Regions from separate parts of the Enterobacter sp. UPMP2061 genome, predicted to be linked through region 1. Evidence: predicted binding sites of a transcription regulator. Region 1 holds the regulator's gene; each other region holds the start of a gene.
What was found. Region 1 encodes PurR, which represses purine synthesis genes. Its sites were predicted from a motif close to CANGCAAACGTTTGCNTG; they were not measured.

Region 1 (4,898 bases):
CTGTAGGGTTATTGGCAACGTATAAAACTATAAGGAGAGAAGCAATGTCGTTCGAATTACCTGCACTACCGTATGCAAAAGACGCCCTGGCCCCGCACATTTCCGCGGAAACCCTGGAGTACCATTACGGCAAGCATCACCAGACCTATGTCACCAACCTGAACAATCTGATCAAGGGCACCGATTTTGAAGGCAAAACGCTGGAAGAGATCGTGCGCAGTTCAGACGGCGGCGTATTCAACAACGCCGCACAGGTGTGGAACCACACCTTCTACTGGCACTGCCTGGCCCCCAATGCAGGCGGAGAACCTACCGGTGAGCTGGCGGCAGCGATTAACGCCGCGTTCGGCAGTTTCGCGGATTTTAAAACGAAGTTTACTGACGCAGCCGTTAAAAACTTTGGCTCCGGCTGGACCTGGCTGGTAAAAGAGGCTGATGGCAAACTGGCTATCGTTTCCACTTCTAATGCGGGTACCCCTCTGACCACCAGCGCCACGCCGCTGATGACCGTGGACGTATGGGAACACGCCTATTACATTGATTACCGTAATGCGCGCCCGAACTACCTGGAACACTTCTGGGCACTGGTTAACTGGGAATTTGTTGCGAAGAACTTCGCCGCGTAAGAGACACGCAGAAGGGGCAGCCCTTCTGCGTTTTTGTTTATTCCGCCGTACACACCGCTTCAGGCTGTTTACGACCAGACATAATCACCAGCAGCAGGCCGAGTGCAGCAATGATCGCCCCCATCACCGGCACAAAGCTGTAACCCAAACCACCTGAGATCACCGCCCCGCCCGCTGCGGCCCCCAGCGCATTGCCCAGGTTAAACGCACCGATATTCACCGACGAAGAGAGCCCCGGCGCTTCGTGCGCAACGCGCATTACGCGCATCTGCAACGGTGGCACCACGGCAAAGGTTGCGGCGCCCCACACCACCATGGCAATCGCGGCACCCACTTCGTTACGCGCCAGCCACGGAATCGCCACCATGATGACAATCAGCAGCGTTAAAAAACCTTTCAGTGTTCCACTGACGGAGCGGTCGGCAAATTTCCCACCAAGATAGTTGCCAATCGAGAACCCGACACCAATCAGCACCAGCATCGCGGTAACAAAGAGTGGCGTTGCGTGGGTAATGTCGTGCAGCACCGGGGAGATATAGGTGTAGAGCGTAAACATCGCCCCGGCCCCCAGTACCGTGGTAAGCAGCGCGGACAACACCTGAGGACGCATCAGCACCGCCAGCTCTTTACGTACTTCCGGACGTTCTCCCGCACTTCCTTTCGGCAGTGAGAAGAACAGCGCAACCATCGCGACCACGCCCAGTCCGGCGGTTGCGAGGAAAGACATACGCCAGCCGATGGCCTCTCCCAGCCAGGTGGCAGCGGGAACGCCGCCGATATTAGCGATGGTGAGGCCCATGAACATAGTGGCTACCGCGCTGGCCTGCTTATGTTTTGGCACCACGCTGGCGGCAACAACCGAGCCCAGTCCGAAGAAGGCGCCATGGTTGAGGCTGGTCAGAATGCGCGAAAGCATCAGAGTGGTGTAATCGGGCGAAATCGCGGAAAGCACATTTCCGAGAGTGAAAATCGCCATCAGGAAAATCAGCGCATTGCGGCGAGCGCGGTGGGAAAGCAGCAGCGTCATCAGCGGCGCGCCCACCATCACGCCAATCGCGTAGGCGCTAATTAACATACCGGCCGCAGGAATTGAGACGTCCACACCCCGGGCGATAACAGGCAATAACCCCATCGGGGAGAATTCAGTGGTGCCAATCCCAAAGGCGCCAATCGCCAGGGCCAGCAGGGGAAAATTGATTTTCATGAAGAGACTCCGGATACCGTGCCATAACCCGGCACAGAACTAAGAAGTCAAAAGCATGACATCAATCACAAAAAATGAGAAGTTAACATTTTGGCAAAAGATTTTTGCCGGAGAGGTAACAATAGCGGCAAGAGAGGGAGAAGGTTCTCCCCCCTCCTGAATCAGTGCAGCGCAGCGGTTAAACCACCCGCAACAATCAGGGCAAGAACAACAATGGTGGTAAACAGCGAAAACTTCAGATCGGTACTCATCAATTTTTCTCCTTTTATTCACCCTACGAAAAGTGAGCTTGCTCATTTTTACACAGTTCAGGTCAAAAATCTTCCAGGATTTAAGCGGATATCCACTTTACCTCTTCCCCTTTTCATCAAGATAGGACAAAATTCCACGCTAAATTTATTAGCGTACCGGCCACTGACCCCCTCCTGACGTCCTGTGTCGTTTTCCCGGCGTGTCGCAACTCATGTTTGCGTGATAAGGGTGAGAGAAGGCAAACGTTTACCTTCAATTTTTTCAGGAGCTTAGGATATGGTCTGGAGTGACATTTAATGGCAACAATTAAAGACGTAGCAAAACGCGCAAACGTTTCCACTACAACCGTATCACATGTTATTAACAAAACGCGTTTCGTCGCTGAAGAGACGCGTAATGCCGTCTGGGCGGCAATCAAAGAGCTGCACTACTCGCCAAGTGCGGTCGCCCGCAGCTTGAAGGTTAATCACACCAAATCGATTGGTCTGCTGGCCACCAGCAGTGAAGCGGCCTACTTTGCTGAAATCATCGAAGCCGTTGAAAAAAACTGCTTCCAGAAAGGCTATACCCTGATTCTGGGCAACGCGTGGAACAACATTGAAAAACAGCGCGCTTACCTGTCAATGATGGCGCAAAAGCGCGTCGACGGCCTGCTGGTAATGTGTTCTGAATACCCCGAGTCGGTCCTTTCTATGCTGGAAGAGTATCGCCACATTCCGATGGTGGTCATGGACTGGGGCGAAGCGCGCGCAGACTTTACCGACTCCGTTATTGATAACGCCTTTGAAGGCGGCTACATGGCGGGGCGTTATCTGGTAGAACGCGGTCATCGTGAAATTGGCGTGATCCCGGGTCCGCTGGAGCGTAACACCGGAGCTGGCCGTCTGGCCGGTTTCATGAAAGCGATGGAAGAGGCGCTGATCACCGTGCCGGAAAACTGGATTGTTCAGGGCGACTTCGAGCCGGAGTCGGGCTATCGCGCCATGCAGCAGATCGTCTCCCAGCCGCATCGCCCTACCGCGGTGTTCTGCGGCGGCGACATCATGGCGATGGGCGCGCTCTGCGCGGCGGATGAACTCGGCCTGCGCGTCCCGCAGGATATCTCGGTGATCGGCTATGACAACGTGCGCAACGCCCGCTTCTTTACCCCGGCGCTGACCACCATTCACCAGCCGAAAGATTCGCTGGGTGAAACGGCCTTCAACATGCTGCTGGACAGGATCGTCAACAAGCGTGAACAGTCCCAGTCCATTGAAGTTCACCCGCGCCTGATTGAACGCCGTTCCGTTGCGGACGGTCCGTTCCGCGACTACCGTCGTTAATCTCATTACGGGGCCAGCTATGCTGGTTCCCGCAACCACTCCCGGTTCAGCGTTTCGCTGTCGCCCAGATAATCCAGCAGCCAGGCCATGGCGGGCGAGACGTCGTTTTGCTGCCACGTCAGACAGCACGCGGCATCCGGGAAGGGGTTTTCCAGCGTCAAGGCCACCCACTCTCCCGCGTCGATGCGCGGGCGCGCAAAATGCACCGGCACCATGCCAACGCACAGCCCCGCGCTCAGACAGGTGGCTGACGACTCCCAGTCCGGTGCGACCACGCGGCGCTGATTATCCAGCAGCCAGGTAATGCGCTTGGGCAGCGAGCGGGAGGTATCTTCCAGCACCAGCGAGGGCCAGTTGCGTAAGGTGTCATCGCTCAGCGGACCTTCCAGCGCCGCCAGCGGGTGATCGCGCGCGACCACGCAGGTCCAGCTCAGCATGCCCATGTCGCGAAACGCGTAGCGCCCCCCAACCGGGATCGCCTGGGTTGCACCAATCGCCATCTCCGCCCTGCCGTCCGCCAGCGCATCCCAGACGCCGTTGAACACTTCCTGCGAAACACGCAGTTCGACGTCGGAAAAATGACGATAGAAATCGACGATCATCTGCCGGGTCCGCTCCGGCTTAACGATGTTATCCACCGCGATAGCGAGATGCCCGCGCCAGCCGTTGGCGATCTGCTGGCACTGCTCACGGGTGATCTGCATTTTTTTGATAACAGACCGCCCTTCCTTCAAAAACCACGCTCCGGCAGGCGTGAGCTCCACGTCGCGATGACGCCGCTCGAACAGCGGCACCGCCAGCCACGCTTCCAGCTGGCGCACCGTATAGCTGATAGCCGAGGGAACGCGATGCAGCTCCTGGGCGGCACCGGTAAAGCTGCCGTTACGCGCCACGGCATCAACCACTTCAAGGGAATAATCTGACCACATATTTAGCCTGCAAAATTTTTGAATGCACCCGCCAAATATTAGCGTTTCACAAGCCGCTTTACACTCCCTACACTCTGCGCCAACGTACACCTGCCTCCTCAGGAGAAAAAACAGTGCAACCCAGGAAAGGATTTTTAGTCTGGCTCGGCGGCTTAAGCGTGCTGGGCTTTTTGGCGACCGATATGTATCTGCCCGCGTTCGCCGCGATGCAGGAAGATTTGCAAACCCCTGCCGCCGCCATCAGCGCCAGTTTAAGTTTGTTCCTCGCCGGCTTTGCTTTTGCGCAATTGCTGTGGGGGCCGCTCTCGGATCGTTTCGGCCGTAAGCCCGTCCTGTTGTTGGGTCTGGCGATTTTTGCCGTAGGCTGTCTGGGCATGCTGTGGGTCCGCGATGCCGCCTGGCTGCTGGCGCTGCGCTTTATTCAGGCGGTCGGTGTCTGCGCCGCAGCGGTGACCTGGCAGGCGCTGGTGACCGATTACTACCCCGCCTCGCGCACTAACCGCATATTCGCCACTATTATGCCGCTGGTCGGCCTGTCGCCGGCGCTTGCCCCGTTACTGGGCAG
Region 2 (4,898 bases), on a different contig from region 1:
TCTCGCCCAGTTCGCGCAGGGCTTTCTGCATGGACGCAGACTCCAGGTTGGCCTGAACGTCGAGATAAAACATTTCTTCCCACGGGTTGCCATGTATTGGGCGGGATTCCAGCTTCGTCATGATCAGGTTGTGATTACGCAGCACCAGCAGCGCTTCAACCAGCGCACCCGCCTGCTGGCCGGTCGCCATCAGCAGGGTGGTTTTCGCCGGGACCTGGTCCGACACGTTGATGGCCTTGCGGGCCAGAACCACGAAACGGGTGATATTCTGCGTCTGGTTGGCCAGATTGCGTTCCAGCACCTGTAAGCCATACAGCGCGCCGCCCGCTTCGCTACCGAGAGCCGCGACGGCAGAAGAGTTTGCCTGCGCCACTTTTTCCATCGCCGCCGAGGTGCTTTCGGTGTATTCAATTTTCCAGTGCGGATAACGGTTCAGGAACTGGCTGCACTGCTGGAACGGCTGCGGGTGGCTGTACACCGTTTCGATCTGACTCAGATCGGTTGAGCCAGAGACCAGCACGCAGTGATCGATAGGGATAGTCAACTCGCCGACTAACGACAGGCTGGTGTGCTGGAGCAGATCGTAAACATCATTGATGGCACCGGAACTGGTGTTCTCAATAGGCACTACGGCGTAATCTGCCTGGCCGGTTTCGACCTGGTTGAAAATGTCTGCAAATTTCGCGCAGCCGCTCTCAATAAACTCTTCGAAATGGCGGGCTGCGTACTGGCGAGCTGCCAGGTGAGAATAGGACCCTTTCGGGCCGAGGAAAGCGATACGAGCAGAGTGCGGGTTGGTTTTGTTCAGATGCTGCTGGAGCAGGGCTTGTTGCGTCAGAACGGAGTCTTCGATGATGAGCTGGAACAGGCGGGTGATGTAGTGCGCATCCAGATGATGCGCTTTGCCGAGTTGAATCAACCGTTCCAGTAAATCACGTTCGCGATCGATATCGCGCACCGGCCGATGGGACTCGAGCTTGGCTTTGCCCACTTCAACGGCGAGCGCGCGGCGTTCTGCCAGCAGGGCCAGTAATTTTTCGTCGAGTGCACTGATTTTTACGCGTAAATCCAGGAGCGGGTTTTCCGGTGTCATAGTGTTGTCTGTCTCATTTTATCGTTATCAATAAAAAAGGCCTCCCGGTGTGGGAGGCCTTGTTGTTCGTCTTCGCATTCTTTATCACACGACGAAACGCCTCCCGGTCAGGGGAAGGTAAAAAAGAATGCGAAGAAAAACGGCGTCTGTTTCATAAGGTCATCCTGAAATTGATAGGTTAAAGTACCTGCACTGTTTTGATCCTGTCAATAAAAAACGCGCCCGAAGGCGCGTTGTCGGTACACTCAATTTTAGAGGATTACTCTTCTTCAACTTCTTCCGCGAAGCTGGCGTCTTTCACCGAGGTTGCGGCGCGACGTGCTTCACCTTTGTGTTGCACTTTATTGAGCTGCCGTTCCAGCTTGTTGATCAAATCGTTAATTGCGGTGTACATATCCTCGTGTTTTGCGCTGGCGACCAGATGGCCGTTTGGAGTATTGATAGTTGCATCAGCGATGAAACCCTGCGGCTCCTTGGACAGGATGATATGTGGATTAATCAAATGTGTTTGCCATTTATCCAGTTTGGCGAGACGGTCTGCGACGTGCTGGCGGATTGCCGGAGTAATTTCCATTTGTTTACTGGTAATGTTCATTGTCATAAATTTTACCTCTTGTCTTTCCGTCTTGGTGATTCCAGCATACCCGACCTAATGTCAAAATGTGTGATTTAGATCACGTTATTTTGTCGGTTTTTGTCAGGGAATCTTTTTTGTGAGGCAGGGCAGGAAGAGGTGAGATTTACCTTGTCGAAGCCAACAATTGCGGTCATAGTTGAATGGATGTGTTGAAGCTAAACCGCTTCAGCGTAAGTGTGAAAGAATAAAAAAACGGCAGCCCGCGGGCTGCCGTTATGCGTTGTAGCGGTATCAGGTGTTGCTGCTGTTCGCGGCGATGATTTTCGCCACTTTGTCAGCCTGAGCCGTCATCTGCATCTGGCGATACGCATTTTCCATCAGCTTCAGGCCATCACGCGTGGCCTGGGTATCCGGATAATCACGCAGCATGCCTTCTACACGGTTAACCACGGCAACCCATGCGCCACGGCGGGTGTAGTATTCCGCAACGGAGTACTCATATTTCGCCAGACGATCTTTCAGGAATACCAGACGCTTAGTGGCATCGGTAATGTACTGGCTGTTCGGGTAGCTACGCACCAGTTTGGAGAAGTCATTGAAAGCATCACGCGCATGTTGCGGGTCACGGTCGGAACGATCCACCCCGAAGAAGCCCTGCAATGCACTATCATCCAGCGCCATGTTAGTCAGGCCGCGCATGTACATCACGTAATCGATGTTAGGATGGGTAGGGTTCAGACGCATGAAACGATCGATGGTTGCCTGAGCCAGCGGCAGATCGGCATTTTTGTAGTAGGCGTAGATAAGATCTAACTGTACCTGCTGCGAATACGGGCCAAACGGATAGCGATTATCCAACGCTTCCAGTTGCGTTATCGCCTGTTTCCAGTTACCGTCCTGCAACTTTTGTTGTGCAGTCGCATAGATTTCATTCGGCGGATTGTCAGGGACCTGTTCATTCGAACCGGAGCAGCCCACCAAAGCCAGGCTCAACGTGGCCGCTGCCACCAGATATTTCATGCGCGTCATGACGTTTTGACTTTCCTCAAATGTTTGTCCGGGAGAAACTCAGTTCCTGCTCCCGATTAAGACCAGCTACAATAGCACACTATATTAAACGGCAAAGCCGTAAAACCCAACGTTAAACGAAGAAGCAGTTTATGGCACAACGAGTAGAACTCACCGCAACAGTCTCCGAAAATCAGCTCGGTCAACGCTTAGATCAGGCTTTGGCCGAATTGTTCCCTGATTATTCGCGTTCACGCATAAAAGAATGGATCCTTGACCAGCGCGTGCTGGTAAACGGCAAGATCTGGGACAAACCAAAAGAGAAAGTGTTTGGTGGGGAAGCTGTCGCCATCAATGCTGAAATCGAAGAGGAAGTCCGCTTCGAGCCGCAGGATATCCCGCTGGATATCGTCTACGAAGATGACGACATTCTGGTCATCAACAAGCCGCGCGACTTTGTTGTTCACCCGGGCGCGGGCAATCCTGACGGTACGGTACTTAACGCTCTCCTTCATTATTATCCGCCGATTGCCGATGTACCGCGTGCCGGTATCGTTCACCGTCTGGATAAAGACACCACGGGTCTGATGGTGGTGGCGAAGACGGTTCCCGCCCAGACTCGCCTGGTGGAATCGTTGCAACTGCGCGAAATCACCCGTGAGTATGAAGCGGTGGCGATTGGTCATATGACCTCTGGCGGCACGGTGGAAGAGCCTATCAGCCGTCACCCAACCAAGCGTACGCATATGTCTGTACACCCGATGGGCAAACCGGCGGTAACCCACTACCGCATCATGGAACATTTCCGTATTCATACGCGCCTGCGTCTGCGTCTGGAAACCGGGCGTACTCACCAGATCCGCGTGCACATGGCGCATATTACCCATCCGCTGGTGGGGGACCCTGTTTACGGCGGTCGTCCGCGTCCACCAAAGGGCGCATCGGATGAATTCATCTCCGTGCTGCGTAAATTCGATCGCCAGGCGCTGCATGCGACGATGCTACGTCTTTACCACCCAATCACCGGAATTCAGATGGAATGGCATGCGCCGATCCCACAGGATATGGTGGAACTTATCGACGCGATGCGCGCAGATTTCGAAGAACATAAGGATCACGTGGACTGGTTATGACCAAACTGATTGTCCCGGAATGGCCACTGCCTGAAGGCGTGGCCGCCTGTAGTTCAACCCGTATCGGTGGCGTGAGCCAGGGCGCGTGGGAGTCACTGAACCTCGGTGCGCACTGTGGTGATAACCTGGAGCACGTTGAAGAGAACCGTAAACGCCTCTTTGCTGCGGGAAACCTTCCTTCAAAACCGGTCTGGCTTGAGCAGGTGCATGGTAAAGCGGTGCTGAAGCTGACGGGGGAGCCCTATGCGTCTAAGCGCGCCGATGCTTCGTACAGCAATACGCCGGGAACGGTTTGCGCGGTGATGACTGCTGATTGCCTGCCGGTGTTGTTCTGCAATCAGGCAGGGACTGAAGTGGCTGCTGCCCACGCCGGATGGCGAGGCCTGTGCGAAGGCGTGCTGGAAGAGACCGTTGCCTGCTTCCATGACGATTCTGCAAATCTCATCGCCTGGCTTGGCCCGGCGATTGGCCCGCAGGCGTTTGAGGTAGGGCCCGAAGTGCGGGATGCCTTTATGGAAAAAGATCCGCAAGCGGTCGAAGCGTTTGTGGCTTCCGGAGATAAATATCTGGCCGATATTTATCAGCTTGCCCGCCAGCGCCTGAATAACGTCGGCGTGACCCAAATCTTCGGCGGAGATCGCTGTACCTTCACCGAAAAGGGTGATTTTTTCTCCTATCGCCGCGACAAGACGACAGGTCGTATGGCAAGTTTCATTTGGCTGATATAACCTAAAGAATCAAGACGATCCGGTACGCGCCGTTTTCTTTTCACATAATTCAGGTTATTAACCTTGAATAATTGAGGGATGACCTCATTTAATCTCCAGTAGCAAATTTGACCTGTTATGGGAGGAGTTATGCGTCTGGATCGTCTTACTAATAAATTCCAGCTTGCTCTCGCCGATGCCCAGTCCCTTGCACTGGGGCACGACAACCAATTTATCGAACCTCTTCATTTAATGAGCGCCTTGCTGAATCAGGAAGGGGGATCGGTACGTCCTTTATTAACGTCCGCTGGCATTAATGCCGGCCAGTTACGCACCGCCATCGATCAGGCGCTGAGCCGTTTACCGCAGGTAGAAGGTAC
Region 3 (4,898 bases), on a different contig from region 1:
TAAATTTATTCACCCCGCTGGTGATCTGGATCATCAGCGCCTCCAGCGGCAGATCGATCCACAACGCCCCCGCCACGGCGCTTAACCCGACGGCGAAAGCCACCGGCATCCCCAGCGCCAGCAAAATGGCGAGGGTGAATAACAAAACAAACGCATCCATTGTTCACCCCTTAACTGTGATTGCCGATCAGCACGACCGGACGGTTTTCCTGCGAGCCAAACAGCAGGCGTTCAAGCACAAACAGGATCAAAATGGCCGACCCGACAGGTAGCGGCAGATAGCTTTCGCCGGAGGTCAGAAGCGGAAACTCCGCCACCGGCTGCTCCCACAGCTCGACGCACAGCCAGTAGCTGTACCAGCACATCAGGCCTGAAATCATCAGCATCAGCAGATCCACCATCCGCGCGCACACTCTTTGCAGCGACGCGGGCAGGCGGTCGGTGAGCATGTTGACCGCAATATGCGACCCGGCGCGGTAGCTCACCGCCGCGCCGATAAAGGTAAACGTCACCATGCAGATAATGGCGATCGGCTCCGGCCAGGATTCGCCGCGATTAAGCACGTAGCGTGAAAAAATGCCGATGGGGATGACAATCGTCATCACCAACAGCGAAATACCTGCCACCGCCATGGCGAACAGGTACAGACGGTCCATCCACTTCAGGTAGAGTTCGGACATACGTACTCCGGTTTACTGGACGTCAGCGATGGCTTTCATCAGATCCTGATGCTTATCGCCATACTGCGCGCGCACCGGCTCTGTCGCCTTGATAAACACCGTTTTATCGATGTCGTGGAACTGCACGCCGCCGGCCTTCATTTTCGCCAGCGCCTGGTCGTTATAGGCCTGCCAGAGCTTGCGCTGCTCGAACTGCGCTTCGCGGGCCAGCGTCAGGACTTTTTGCTGCTCGTCGGCGCTGAGCTTGTCCCATTTCACTTTTGAGTACAGGAGCATTTCCGGGGTGATAAAGTGGCCGCTCAGCGTGTAGTTTTTGGCGACCGGCATATAGTTGTGGGCGATAAAGGTTGGCGGGTTGTTCTCCGCGCCGTCGATCACCCCGGTCTGCATGCCGCTGTAAACCTCGCTGACGCCCATCGCCACCGAGTTCGCCCCCATCGCTTTCAGCGTGGCCAGCGCCACCGGGCTGCCCTGCACACGGATTTTCTTCCCTTTCAGATCGTCCGGTTTGACGATCGGCTCTTTGGTGATCAGGTTACGGGTGCCGGAATCCATCCAGCCAAGGAAGACCAGACGCGATTTCGGGTTGGCGGTGAGTTTGTCGCCAATCTGCTTGCCGATATCCCCGTCGATCACCTTGTGCATGTGGTCTTCATCGCGGAATACGTAGGGCAGCGTAAACACTTCGATATCCGGCAGAATGGCAGCCACCGGCGCCATGGAGACGCGGATCATGTCGATCGCCCCCATCTGCGCCTGCTCAATCATCTGCTTTTCATCCCCCAGCACGCCGCCGGGGAAGACCTTAATCTCCAGCTTGCCATCGGTTTGTTGTTTGAGTTTTTCACCCATGTGCTGAACCGCCACCACGTTCGGGTAGCCTTCGGGATGCACATCGGCGGCTTTGATGGTCTGGGCAGAAACGGAGCAGGCAAAAGCAGACAGGCACAGCGCGGCCAGTAACGGCTTGAGGGTCGTTTTCATTGAGTCAACTCCAGGGTAGTGAGATAAGCGTTAAAACGATGTTTTAGTTTTTGACGCTTAAAAATTAGACTACGGCTGGAAAAGGGAGGGTGAAGCGCCTCACAAAAGCGCGAAATTTTGAAACGATGGTTCGAAATTGTGATGAGTACTTGTCGGGTGGCGGCTGCGCCTTACCCGACCTACTACACCCGTAGGCCCGTGCAAGCGAAGCGCCGCCGGGCGTCAGGCCGCACTTACCCCTTACGAATCAAATACCGGTACGGCAAGGTCTCGGTTTGCTGCGCCACCAGTTCATGTTCCATAAAGGTACAAAAGCCGGGGATATCACGGGTGGTAGCCGGGTCGTCAGCGACGATCAGCAGCGTTTCGCCACTCTGCATGTTACGGACGGTTTTACGCACCATCATTACCGGCTCCGGGCAACGGAGGCCCTGAGCATCAAGCGTGTGGTCTGGGCGGGAAAACAGGTCGGTCATTTTCTTCTCGTTCAGGTAAAAACGGCTGTAGTTTACGCCCCGCTATCGCCAATGCAAACCAGGTTAACGATTGCGTGAAAATTAGCCATTGCAAAGTGTCGTCAAAGCAGTATCATGCGGCGGCTTTATTGGGTTCCCTCACCCCAAATATTAATCAAAAAGGTACAATATGAACTCCTTTACACAATCGCAGCGCGTCAAGGCGTTGTTCTGGCTTTCGCTATTTCATCTGCTGGTGATCATCTCCAGTAACTATCTGGTACAGCTCCCCATCTCCATTTTTGGTTTCCATACCACCTGGGGCGCGTTCAGTTTCCCGTTTATTTTCCTTGCGACGGATTTAACCGTGCGTATTTTTGGCGCACCGCTGGCGCGGCGGATTATTTTTGCGGTGATGATCCCGGCACTGTTTGTCTCCTACGCCATCTCCTCGCTGTTTTACATGGGCAGCTGGCAGGGCTTCGAAGCGCTGACGCACTTCAACCTGTTCGTCGCGCGTATTGCCACCGCCAGCTTTATGGCTTATGCCCTGGGGCAGATCCTCGATGTCCACGTGTTTAACCGCCTGCGTCAAAACCATCGCTGGTGGATGGCACCAACGGCCTCCACGCTGTTCGGTAACGTGAGCGATACGCTGGCCTTCTTCTTCATCGCCTTCTGGCGCAGCCCGGACGCCTTCATGGCAGAACACTGGATGGAAATCGCTCTGGTGGACTACGCCTTTAAGGTGCTTATCAGCCTGGTCTTCTTCCTGCCGATGTACGGCGTACTGTTGAATATGCTGCTGAAAAGGCTGGCAGATAAATCTGAAATCTCCGCATTGCAGGCAGGTTAAGGGTTCGCTTTATCAGTTGTGATAAGATGAACGAATGAGCCGTTATGGCCGTTTATCGAAAGGAAGAAGTCAATGCGCAATCTGGTTAAATATGTCGGGATTGGCCTGCTGGTTGTTGGCCTTGCAGCCTGTGATAACAGCGACACCAAAACGCCTGCTCAGGGCGCGTCAGCAGAAAGCAACGCCACCGGTCAGCCGGTGAGCCTGATGGATGGCAAACTCAGTTTCTCTCTGCCCGCGGACATGACCGACCAGAGCGGTAAGCTGGGCACCCAGGCGAACAATATGCACGTCTATTCCGATGCCACCGGCCAAAAAGCGGTGATTGTGATCGTCGGTGACGATACCAGCGAAGATCTTGGCGTGCTGGCCAAACGCCTGGAAGATCAGCAGCGCAGCCGCGACCCGCAGCTTCAGGTGGTCACCAATAAGTCTGTTGAACTGAAAGGCCACACGCTGCAACAGCTGGACAGCATCATCTCTGCCAAAGGCCAGACCGCCTACTCCTCCGTGGTGCTCGGCAAGGTGGACAATAAACTGCTGACCATGCAGATCACCCTGCCGGCAGACAATCAGCAGAAAGCGCAGACCGCCGCTGAAAACATCATTAACACCCTCGTGATCCAGTAATCGTTCACCAGGATGCCGTGGCCTCCGTCGCTTGCGCCGGGGGCCATTTTTTTGCCACGACTTTCAGACTAACACGCCAGACGAAGCCCATCCGGCGCACTACAATTAACACGCCCCCCGGAAAAAGGAATTCTTATGACTGCCAGCCCGCCCGACAAAGCCGGACTTCATATTTTATTAAAACTTGCCTGCCTGGTGGTTATCCTTGCGGGTATCCACGCGGCGGCGGATATCATTGTTCAGCTTCTGCTGGCGCTGTTTTTCGCCATTGTGCTCAACCCGCTGGTGACATGGTTTTTACGCCGGGGCATCAGCCGCCCGGTCGCGATTACCATTGTGGTGATGGTGATGCTGGTTGTCCTGACGGCGCTGTTCGGCGTGCTCGCCGCCTCGCTGAGCGAATTTTCCACCATGCTGCCGCAGTACAATAAAGAGCTGACGCGCAAGCTGGTCGATCTTCAGCGCATGTTGCCGTTCGTGAATCTGCATATCTCACCGGAACGGATGCTGCGTCGGATGGATTCCGAGAAGGTGATGACCTACGCCACCACGTTGATGACCGGGCTTTCCGGGGCAATGGCCAGCATTCTGCTGCTGGTGATGACGGTGGTGTTTATGCTGTTCGAAGTGCGCCACGTGCCGTATAAACTGCGTTTTGCCCTGAACAATCCACAGATCCACATTGCCGGCTTGCACCGCGCGCTGAAGGGCGTATCCAAATATCTGGCGCTGAAAACGCTGTTAAGCCTGTGGACCGGCGTGATCGTCTGGCTGGGGCTGATACTGCTGGACGTGCAGTTCGCGCTGATGTGGGGCGTGCTGGCGTTTTTACTGAACTACGTACCCAATATCGGCGCGGTGCTTTCCGCCGTTCCGCCGATGATCCAGGCGTTCCTGTTTAACGGTTTTTATGAGTGCATGCTGGTAGGTGCGCTGTTCCTCGTCGTGCATATGGTGCTGGGTAACATTCTTGAGCCGCGCATGATGGGCCACCGTCTGGGCATGTCGACGATGGTGGTGTTTTTATCGTTACTGATCTGGGGATGGCTGCTGGGTCCGGTGGGCATGCTGCTCTCCGTGCCGCTCACCAGCGTCTGTAAAATCTGGATGGAAACCACGAAAGGAGGCAGTAAACTCGCCATTCTTCTGGGTCCGGGTCGGCCAAAAAGCCGTTTGCCGGGATAACCGGGTGGAAAGGGTCAAAAGTGACGTTTATTCGCCAGCGCGACGACAACATTGTACGATGTGCGCAGCAAATCGCGCTGGCGAAGAAAAAGTCACAGAAACAGGTTT
Region 4 (4,898 bases), 310 kb from region 1:
TCAGACGGTCGGCGGCTTGCCAGGCCTCGTCGTTGGTTTCGCGGACGATCACGTGCAGGCGAATGCCGAAGCGTACCGTACGGCCATGTTCTGCGGCTTTAGCGCGTACCTGAGCAATTTTCTCTTTCACCAGCTCCGGTGGCTCGCCCCAGGTCAGATAGAGATCGACCTGCTCAGCCGCCAGCTCCTGCGCCACGTCCGACGATCCGCCGAAATAGAGGGGAGGGCGCGGCTGCTGTACCGGCGGGAAGTAGAGCTGTGCATCGCGAACGTGGATATGTTTCCCTTCGAAGGTGACGGTTTCCCCTTCCAGCAGACGTCGCCAGACGCGGGTGAACTCTGCGGAGGCTTCATAGCGCTCGGTATGATCGAGGAAGACGCCATCGCCCGCCAGCTCCTGCGGATCGCTGCCCGTCACCAGGTTGAACAGCGCACGGCCGTTGGAAAGCCTGTCCAGCGTTGCCGCCTGACGCGCCGCGACGGTGGGCGACACCACGCTCGGGCGCAAGGCTACCAGGAATTTCAGACGCTGGGTGACGGGGATCATTGACGCGGCAACCAGCCACGCATCCTCACACGAGCGGCCCGTCGGGATCAGTACCCCGGTAAAACCGATGCGGTCTGCCGCCTGGGCGATCTGCTGTAGATAGCCGTGATCGACCGGGCGGGCGCCTTCTTCTGTGCCAAGATAGTGTCCATCACCGTGGGTGGGTAAAAACCAGAAAAGATTCAGACTCATGATTTTTTTCCTTCAATGCCAGCGGGTTGCCAGATGCGTTCGCGAATATTCACCTGCTTTGGAACCAGGCGGTTTTGATAAAAGAGATCTGCCGTTTGCTGCTGGAGAGCGGCAACGTGGGCGTCAACAGGCGCTATGGTGGTAGGAGGACGGTGGTCAAGATAGGTGGCGATCACCGGTTCAGGCAGGCCCATGGTTTTTGCCAGCAGCGTGATGCTCTGCTGACGCTGGCTTTGGGTCAGCGCATCGGCCTGAGAGAAGGTATCCAGCACCTGCTGAATAAATGCGCCATTTTTCTCAGCGTAAGGACGTGCCGCCAGGTAGAACGAACCGGTCTGCTTCAGGGTGGTGCCGTCTTTCAGCACCCGCACACCGCCCTGCAACAGTGCGGCGGAGTAGTACGGATCCCAGATAGCCCAGGCATCAACATTTTTTTGCTGAAACGCCGCGCGCGCATCGGCAGGCGTCAGGTAAACGGGCTGGATATCGGTGAATTTAAGGCCGGCCTCCTGCAACGCGCGCAGCAGCAGGTTGTGCGAGCTTGAACCTTTCTGGAAAGCAACCTTATGGCCTTTGAGGTCGGCGACGCTTTTGATCTCGCTGTTTTCCGGCACCAAAATAACCTCTGCCTTCGGCTTGGCGGGCTCAACGCCAACGTAAACCAGATCCGCCCCGGCAGCCTGCGCAAAGATTGGCGGGATATCGCCGGTGCTGCCTAAATCAATACTCCCGACGTTCAGCGCCTCCAGCATCTGTGGTCCGGCAGGGAACTCGACCCATGAGAATTTGGTCTCCGGGAAACGCTTCTCAAGCAACGCATGGCTTTTCGCCAACACCATGCTGACGCTGCCTTTCTGATAACCGATACGCAGGCTCTCCGGCGCTTTCTCCGCCGCCTGAGCCAGCGACGCCACTGCCAGCAGACCTGCCAGCCCGATACGGGTAACTGTTTTAAACATGCGCCACTCCTTGTGATTGATGAAATGCTGCCGCGTGGCGATCCCGACGGTTCAGGGCGTGCCAGAAGGTTTCGAGCGCACTGTCGAGGCGGGTTTGCAGATTCGGCGTGAAATGGGGTTTATGCTGGTAGTCGATTACCTGTGAGTCGTCAGCGAAGACGCCATGCAGGATCTCCTGCGCTTTCAGCGCGTTCAGAACCGGCTTGAGGGCATAATCCACCGCCAGTAAATGAGCTACCGTACCGCCTGTGGCCAGCGGCAGGACGACCTTACCGTCCAGCGCGCGTTCGGGCAGCAGATCGAGCAGCGTTTTCAGTGCGCCGGAAAAAGAGGCTTTATAAATCGGTGTCGCGACGACCAGCCCGTCAGCACTCTTAAGTTGTTCGATCAGGGTTTTCAGCGCCGGGCTGTCGAAACGGGCGTAGAGCAGATCTTCAGGCGCGAAATTGTGCAAATTCCAGTGACACACTTCGACATCCAGAGCATTAAGCTTTTCGCGAGCGTATTCCAGCAGTGCGCTGGAGCGAGAGGGGAAGCGGGGGCTTCCGGCCAGGGTAATGACGCGCATGGTTGCTCCTTATAACTAATTGTTTGCTTTTATCTAACATTCATAACAATTTTCAGGAGTGTGACATTGCGTGGTTATTCCACTAAATGATTTATCCTCAGGATGAATGCAGAAAAATGCATAAGAAGCGAACCGATAAGTAAACGATTGCGTTTTACGTGGCTTTTTTTGCCACAGGTCAATTCCCTTTCCGGGCGGAATCGCACATAATCCCCTCCCGGTTTGCACACCGGGAATCCAGGAGAGTTCATGTACTACCCCTTCGTTCGTAAAGCCCTTTTCCAGCTCGATCCTGAGCGCGCTCATGAATTTACATTTCAGCAGTTACGCCGTATTACAGGAACGCCTCTGGCCGCGCTGGTGCGTCAAAACGTGCCGGAAAAACCAGTTCAGTGCATGGGCCTGACTTTCAAAAATCCACTGGGCCTGGCGGCCGGTCTGGACAAAAATGGCGAATGCATTGATGCACTCGGTGCGATGGGCTTTGGCTCGATCGAAATCGGGACGGTGACGCCGCGTCCGCAGCCGGGAAATGACAAGCCACGTCTGTTTCGCCTGGTTGAAGCCGAGGGGCTGATCAACCGCATGGGCTTTAATAACCTTGGCGTCGATCATCTGGTTGAGAACGTTAAGAAAGCCCATTTTGATGGCGTGCTGGGTATTAATATTGGCAAAAATAAAGACACGCCGGTCGAGCAGGGTAAAGATGACTATCTGATTTGTATGGAAAAAGTCTATGCCTATGCCGGTTATATTGCGGTGAATATATCTTCGCCTAACACCCCAGGGCTGCGTTCATTACAATATGGCGAAGCGCTCGACGATCTTCTTGGCGCCATTAAAAATAAACAAACGGCGCTACAGGCGATCCACCATAAATATGTTCCGGTCGCGGTTAAGATCGCCCCGGATCTTTCGGCAGAAGAATTGATCCAGGTTGCCGACAGTTTAGTTCGCCATAATATTGATGGTGTGATTGCAACCAATACAACACTCGATCGCTCTCTCGTTCAGGGAATGAAAAACTGTGACGAAGCGGGTGGATTAAGTGGCCGTCCGGTACAATTAAAAAGCACCGAAATTATTCGCGCACTCTCCGCAGAATTAAAAGGTCAGCTGCCGATTATTGGCGTGGGTGGCATTGACTCTGTCATCGCTGCACGTGAGAAGATGGCGGCAGGTGCATCGCTGGTGCAAATTTATTCCGGCTTTATTTTTAAAGGGCCGCCGCTGATTAAAGAAATCGTCACGCATATCTAATCTTTTCTCTTAATCAGACAACCAGGGCTTTATTTCCAGCCCTGGTTGTTTTATATTCCGTCATTGTTGCTTATTTAAACATTATAGTCTTTTATTACTAGTGTTATAAGCGAAGCGGCAAACAGGACATTTTTAGTACAGGACGTTTAGGGGACGGGAGAGAAACATGCGAATTAAACCTGACGATAACTGGCGCTGGTATTTTTGTGACGAGCATGACCGTATGATGCTCGACTTAGCCAATGGCATGTTGTTTCGCTCTCGTTTTGCGCGCCGAATGTTAACGCCAGACGCGTTTGCTCCCTCAGGCTTTTGCGTTGACGACGCCGCACTCTATTTCTCTTTTGAAGAAAAATGCCGCGAGTTCGATCTCTCCAAAGAACAGCGCGCTGAACTGGTACTAAATGCGCTGGTGGCGATCCGTTTCCTGAAACCGCAAATGCCGAAAAGCTGGCATTTTCTCGCCCACGGCATGTGCTGGACCCTGGCTATCGGCGATGCGGCGAGCGTCAATCTGAGCGATACCGAAGAAGAGGTGAATTTGCTGGTGGTTGAACCCGGTGAAAACGCTGCGCTCTGTTTGCTGGCCCAACCCGGCGTGACCATTGCCGGGCGAGTTATGCAGTTAGGTGATGCCATCAAAGTGATGAATGACAGGCTGAAGCCACAGCTGCGCGTTGATTCCTTCAGCCTTGAACAGGCAGTTTAAGCTTCCAGCTGTACGGATGTTTTCGGGACACAGCTACAGCACAGGATCGTGCCGTCACTGCCAATCGCAGATTTCTTCAGGGCACTTACTTCACCATCGACCAGTTTAATGCGACAGCATCCGCAAATCCCCGCGCGACAGGAATACGGTACGCGGATACCTGCCTGCTCCAGCTGTTCCAGTAGCACCTGCTGATTGTTACCACGGATAACTTTGCCTTCCCAGTGAATATCCACCGCGGAAGCGACGTTGGTGACAACGTCAACCATCTCTTCTTCCTGACCTGCGCCGTACACCCTGGCAGGCCCGCGGGTGAGAATTTCGACCTCGTCGCCCACGCGGATCACGCCGCTGGAGCGGGGGATCAGGTTCTGGCCGAAGTCGACATCACCGTTATCCTGCGCGGTACGAAATGACTGCAAGGTTTTCAGCGGTTCGCCGGAAGGGTGTTTCTGGCCTTTCTCCGGGCTGACGGTGGTAAAAATACAGCGGCTGCACGGCTTCACGACATCAAAAATAACGCTGCCGATGCGGATCACTTTCCAGGTATCTTCATCCCAGGCATCCGCTCCGGTCACCACCAGATTCGGGCGAAACTGCTCCATCTGCACGCTGGCTTTACAACGATTTTGTAAATCACGCAGCGAGGCCTCGCTGGTCAGC

Region 2: the regulator PurR is predicted to act here: its motif matches at 1,792-1,809, upstream of raiA (ribosome-associated translation inhibitor RaiA).
Region 3: the regulator PurR is predicted to act here: its motif matches at 2,200-2,217, upstream of tusA (sulfurtransferase TusA).
Region 4: the regulator PurR is predicted to act here: its motif matches at 2,403-2,420, upstream of pyrD (quinone-dependent dihydroorotate dehydrogenase).

Annotation. Positions count from the first base shown of each region.
Region 1 covers NZ_JBSKJP010000001.1:1,056,063-1,060,960, reverse strand. Annotated here, with positions in the region: gene sodB (superoxide dismutase [Fe]) at 45-626, shown strand; gene ACWKXX_RS05170 (MFS transporter) at 664-1,830, opposite strand; gene cydH (cytochrome bd-I oxidase subunit CydH) at 1,992-2,081, opposite strand; gene purR (HTH-type transcriptional repressor PurR) at 2,379-3,404, shown strand; gene punR (DNA-binding transcriptional activator PunR) at 3,422-4,333, opposite strand; gene punC (purine nucleoside transporter PunC) at 4,447-4,898, shown strand, end outside.
Region 2 covers NZ_JBSKJP010000019.1:2,624-7,521, reverse strand. Annotated here, with positions in the region: gene pheA (bifunctional chorismate mutase/prephenate dehydratase) at 1-1,093, opposite strand, end outside; Phe leader region at 1,124-1,249, opposite strand; gene pheL (pheA operon leader peptide PheL) at 1,201-1,248, opposite strand; gene raiA (ribosome-associated translation inhibitor RaiA) at 1,353-1,694, opposite strand; gene bamD (outer membrane protein assembly factor BamD) at 1,962-2,699, opposite strand; gene rluD (23S rRNA pseudouridine(1911/1915/1917) synthase RluD) at 2,831-3,811, shown strand; gene yfiH (purine nucleoside phosphorylase YfiH) at 3,808-4,539, shown strand; gene clpB (ATP-dependent chaperone ClpB) at 4,669-4,898, shown strand, end outside.
Region 3 covers NZ_JBSKJP010000008.1:126,371-131,268, forward strand. Annotated here, with positions in the region: gene ACWKXX_RS16005 (TRAP transporter large permease) at 1-160, opposite strand, end outside; gene ACWKXX_RS16010 (TRAP transporter small permease) at 171-680, opposite strand; gene ACWKXX_RS16015 (TRAP transporter substrate-binding protein) at 693-1,664, opposite strand; gene tusA (sulfurtransferase TusA) at 1,898-2,140, opposite strand; gene ACWKXX_RS16025 (7-cyano-7-deazaguanine/7-aminomethyl-7-deazaguanine transporter) at 2,310-2,975, shown strand; gene ACWKXX_RS16030 (DcrB family lipoprotein) at 3,048-3,605, shown strand; gene ACWKXX_RS16035 (AI-2E family transporter) at 3,741-4,790, shown strand.
Region 4 covers NZ_JBSKJP010000001.1:746,355-751,252, forward strand. Annotated here, with positions in the region: gene ssuD (FMNH2-dependent alkanesulfonate monooxygenase) at 1-739, opposite strand, end outside; gene ACWKXX_RS03545 (sulfonate ABC transporter substrate-binding protein) at 736-1,698, opposite strand; gene ssuE (NADPH-dependent FMN reductase) at 1,691-2,266, opposite strand; gene pyrD (quinone-dependent dihydroorotate dehydrogenase) at 2,516-3,526, shown strand; gene zapC (cell division protein ZapC) at 3,693-4,235, shown strand; gene ACWKXX_RS03565 (YcbX family protein) at 4,232-4,898, opposite strand, start outside.